2 regions of the Herminiimonas sp. GW821-FHT09C12 genome follow, and region 2 is predicted to be linked to the other one. Evidence: predicted binding sites of a transcription regulator. Region 2 holds the regulator's gene; the other holds the start of a gene.

Region 1 (2,206 bases), on a different contig from region 2:
ACAAGGCATCGGCCATGGTATTTTTCTCCCGTGGAATCCAGGTGAGGGTGACATCCTTGAGTTGGGTAATGAGCTTTTGTGCTCGTTGACGTGGCTCGCTCAAGATCGCCGCACCACCATTCTTGGTTTGTACATCATTAATGACGACTTGGCTGTCGCCATAGATAACCAGTTTGTCAGCATGTGCGTCGATGGCTGCCTCCAACACGGCAATTAGTGCAATGTATTCGGCCTCGCTGCTGTCTCCCAGACCCGCAGCGAAGCTGATGTTGCTTGTCTTGCCGCTGGGATCCTTGAGTAAGCCGCCTATGCCCATTTTGCCGGGATTTGGGTGGCTGGCGCCATCAAACCAGGCTAACCAAGCGGTCGGATCAACTTGTGTAGCCCTTAGCTTTTTCTGTCTGTCATCTGCCTTGATCTGTTTGCGAACGGCGATTCTGGTCGCTGCATCGTTTTTTTCTTGTTTGCGTATAGCGATCAGGTCGTTGAGCGACATTTTCCCCGCAACTGCTTGCAGTACGACTTGCAACGCTGCTTCTTCGGATAAGGTATTTGCTTTTGCCAACCGACGCCCCGTAGCTTTTTCCTTCTTGTAGGCTATTTCAAATAGATCGTTGTACGAATGCATGAGAGTACGGAGTAGTTGGCTGTGTATATCTTACGTTGAATGCTATCTGCATCTGGCAAGCGGGTGTAGAAGTGTGTTGCCACAATGCATTAAAAAGTTGCCTTTTTGGTCATTGCAAATAAAATTGCAAGACTTGCTTGCGTAAAGCACTGTTTTTTTATACAGTATGGTTTCTGGCTTCAAACACTGTATAAAACCCGTTTCGTTTCAACCAACAGTCGAAAGAATCTTCATGGACGACAAAAAGAACGCTCCTGGCTCTGATAAGAGTAAAGCACTCGCCGCCGCACTGGCGCAAATCGAAAAGCAATTCGGTAAAGGCTCGGTGATGCGCATGGAAGACGGCGCCGTCGTCGAGGAAGTGCAGGTTGTTTCCACTGGTTCGCTGGGACTGGACATCGCCTTGGGCGTTGGCGGTTTGCCGCGTGGCCGCGTGGTCGAAATCTACGGCCCGGAATCATCAGGCAAAACAACGCTGACACTGCAAACCATCGCAGAAATGCAAAAACTGGGTGGTACTTGCGCGTTTATCGATGCTGAACATGCACTGGACGTCACTTACGCACAAAAGCTTGGTATCAATTTATCAGATCTGTTGATCTCGCAACCAGATACCGGCGAACAAGCACTAGAAATCTGCGACGCGTTGGTACGCTCGGGTGCTGTTGACCTGATCGTCATCGACTCGGTTGCTGCATTGACGCCACGCGCTGAAATCGAAGGCGATATGGGTGATTCGCTGCCGGGTTTGCAAGCACGTCTGATGTCGCAAGCCTTGCGCAAGCTGACAGGCAGCATCAACCGCACGAATACACTGGTTATCTTCATTAACCAGATTCGTATGAAGATCGGCGTGATGTTCGGTAATCCGGAAACCACTACCGGCGGTAATGCCTTGAAATTCTACGCATCCGTGCGTTTGGACATTCGTCGTACCGGCTCGATCAAATCGGGCGACGAAGTGATCGGTAATGAAACCAAGGTCAAAGTCGTTAAAAACAAAATCGCACCTCCATTCAAGGAAGCGCATTTCGACATTCTGTATGGCGAAGGCACATCACGTGAAGGTGAAATTCTCGATTTGGGTTCCGATGCCAAAATCGTTGAAAAGTCGGGCGCCTGGTATAGCTACAACGGCGAACGCATCGGCCAAGGTAAAGACAATGCACGTAACTATTTGAAAGAACGTCCTGAATTGGCGCGTGAAATCGAAAATAAAGTGCGTGTTTCCTTGGGTGTGCCAGAACTTGGCGCAATCAAATCCGACGAGCCAGTTGCAAAAAAAGCGACTGCCAAGGAAAGCAAAGAAGTCAAAGAACTGAAAGAAGTCGAGTAAAGCATAGGCCTAGCCGAGCTGCACTTGATCTAACGAAGAATGTTAACTAGCGCCCGCGCTGACGGACTCATATGGCAAAACTGCAAGTGAGTCTGAAAGCGCGGGCGCTTCGTTATTTGTCAGCCCGTGAACATAGCCGACAAGAACTTGGTCGCAAGTTGGCGCGGTATGCACAAGAGGGCGACGACGTCGAGGCCTTGCTTGATACCTTGGAGGCGGCGAAGTTTCTTTCGCAAAGCCGT
Region 2 (2,206 bases):
TGCACAGCCTTCATCATTGGCGATGGCGCTGTTTCAGCCTTCTTCATTTTCACTGTCAGATGGCGCAGAACGGCATCGTTGAATTTGAAGCCGGTTTCGATTTCAGCCAGTGTTTCGCCGTCACATTCGATGTTCAGGCAGACGTAGTGGGCTTTAGCCAGTTTTTGGATCAGGTACGCCATTTGACGGCGGCCCCAGTCTTCCACGCGATGAACAACACCACCGCGTGCGGTGACGATGCCTTTGTAGCGTTCGATCATTGCAGGCACTTGCTCGCTTTGATCCGGATGGACGATAAATACGATTTCATAATGACGCATGTAAGCTCCTTTTGGACGGATTGAAGATTGCCCACCTCGGCGTCAAGACGAGTGTGGGAAGAGGAAAACCAGCAATCATACGCGTACGGGCCAGAAAACTCAACGCTTTCAAGCATTTATCGCAACCATCTGCACCGAATATGCAGTGATTTCATCCACATTTGAGCAAATCAGCTTGCATTTAGGCATGCACTGTATAAAAATACAGACTGTTTATATGAACAGTCCACGGCAACGTGCCTCCTCACGCGCCACTTCAAGCCAGGCTACGCAATGATCAAACTGACAGCACGCCAAGAGCAAATTCTGAATTTGATACGCGACGCGATCGAAAATACCGGTTTCCCGCCAACACGTGCAGAAATTGCAACAGAACTCGGCTTTCGCTCTGCCAACGCCGCAGAGGAACATTTACAAGCACTGGCACGCAAAGGCGCGATTGAAATTTCGCCCGGCACGTCACGCGGCATACGCTTACGCGACATGGGCAGCAATGGCGCGGAACGCTTCCCCGGCCGACAATTGGCCTTGCCACATCCAGCTTTAATGCAACTGAGCTTACCCTTAGTCGGGCGTGTGGCTGCCGGTTCGCCCATCCTGGCGCAAGAACATATCGAAGCGACCTACGACGTAGATCCTGCGTTGTTTTCAGCCAAACCTGATTTCCTGCTGAAAGTACGCGGCATGTCGATGCGTGATGCGGGAATTCTGGACGGCGACTTATTGGCGGTGAAAAAAATCGATGCTGCGAAAAATGGCCAGATCGTGGTTGCACGCCTGGGTGATGACGTCACAGTCAAGCGCTACAAGAAGTCTGGCTCCTTGATCGAGTTATTACCGGAAAACCCGGATTTCGAACCGATACGAGTCGATCTGTCGCGCGATGAATTTGCGCTGGAAGGTCTGGCAGTAGGTTTGATGCGTAGCTGGAACTAAAACCAAAGTTGAAACAAAAAATACCGGGCTTATCCGGTATTTTTTTGCTTTGCTAAAATCTGCTTCGCTATCCCGCGCAAGATATTTACTTCTTCCGTTTCCAGCTGCGTACGGGCAAACAAACGCTTCAGGCGCGGCATCAACTTCTTCGGATTATTCGCATCCAGAAAATCGATAGCTACCAACGCTTGCTCCAGATGTGCGTACATGCCGTCGATCTGCGTCATGCTCGCAGCTTCGCCCTGAAAACCGATATCCGTCGCCACGCGCGCATCTCCTACCGTTGCCATACGCGCCTCGTAAGCCAAAACCTGCACCGCTTGCGCCAGATTCAACGATGAATAATCCGGATTTGCTGGGATATTAATCAAGACATTGCACTTTTCCACAATTTCGTTCGGCAAACCGAAGCGCTCATTGCCAAAAACCACTGCCGCACGCAAAGATGTCTCTTCGACCAAGCGTGTCGCCAATACGCGCGGTGAAATGATAGGCGGTGAAAATTCACGCAAACGCGCCGTCACTGCCGCCGCATAGTTGCAATCTGTCAACGCTTCTTCAATCGAGCCAACTATGCGCGCCGACGTCAAAATATCCTGCGCCCCGCTGGCAAAAGCCACCGCCTCCTCCTGCATAGCAGCATCAGGAAAGCGCGGATTGACCAGCACCAGCTCTGAAAAACCCATGTTTTTGATAGCGCGCGCCGCCGCTCCGATATTGCCGGGGCGACTGGTTTCCACCAGCACAAAACGCAGGCGATTGAAAAGAGGCGTGTCAGTTTGTGGCTGGTTCATTTAAAATAGCGGCATTGCGCGGTAGGAATCATGTCAGAAATGGCAACTCTATACCGCATCGCTCATTAATTTCAATTTAGGTGGATCCACTCGCCCTCAGGCGATGGGACCGCCATTTTAACGGAAACTCTATGCATCCCATGCTTAATACGGCGA

Evidence for each region. Region 2 encodes LexA, which represses DNA repair genes until DNA is damaged. Its sites were predicted from a motif close to ACTGTATNNNNATACAGT; they were not measured.
Region 1: recA (recombinase RecA) is a predicted target of LexA. The motif match lies at 777-794, and genes of this name have one in related genera.

The regions. Positions count from the first base shown of each region.
Region 1 is NZ_JBWKPC010000001.1:1,734,481-1,736,686, forward strand. Features, by position in the region: gene AC07N2_RS08275 (ribonuclease HI family protein) at 1-628, opposite strand, end outside; gene recA (recombinase RecA) at 861-1,964, shown strand; gene recX (recombination regulator RecX) at 2,036-2,206, shown strand, end outside.
Region 2 is NZ_JBWKPC010000002.1:360,327-362,532, reverse strand. Features, by position in the region: gene rpsF (30S ribosomal protein S6) at 1-320, opposite strand, end outside; gene lexA (transcriptional repressor LexA) at 594-1,256, shown strand; gene AC07N2_RS11595 (RNA methyltransferase) at 1,286-2,050, opposite strand; gene AC07N2_RS11590 (inositol monophosphatase family protein) at 2,182-2,206, shown strand, end outside.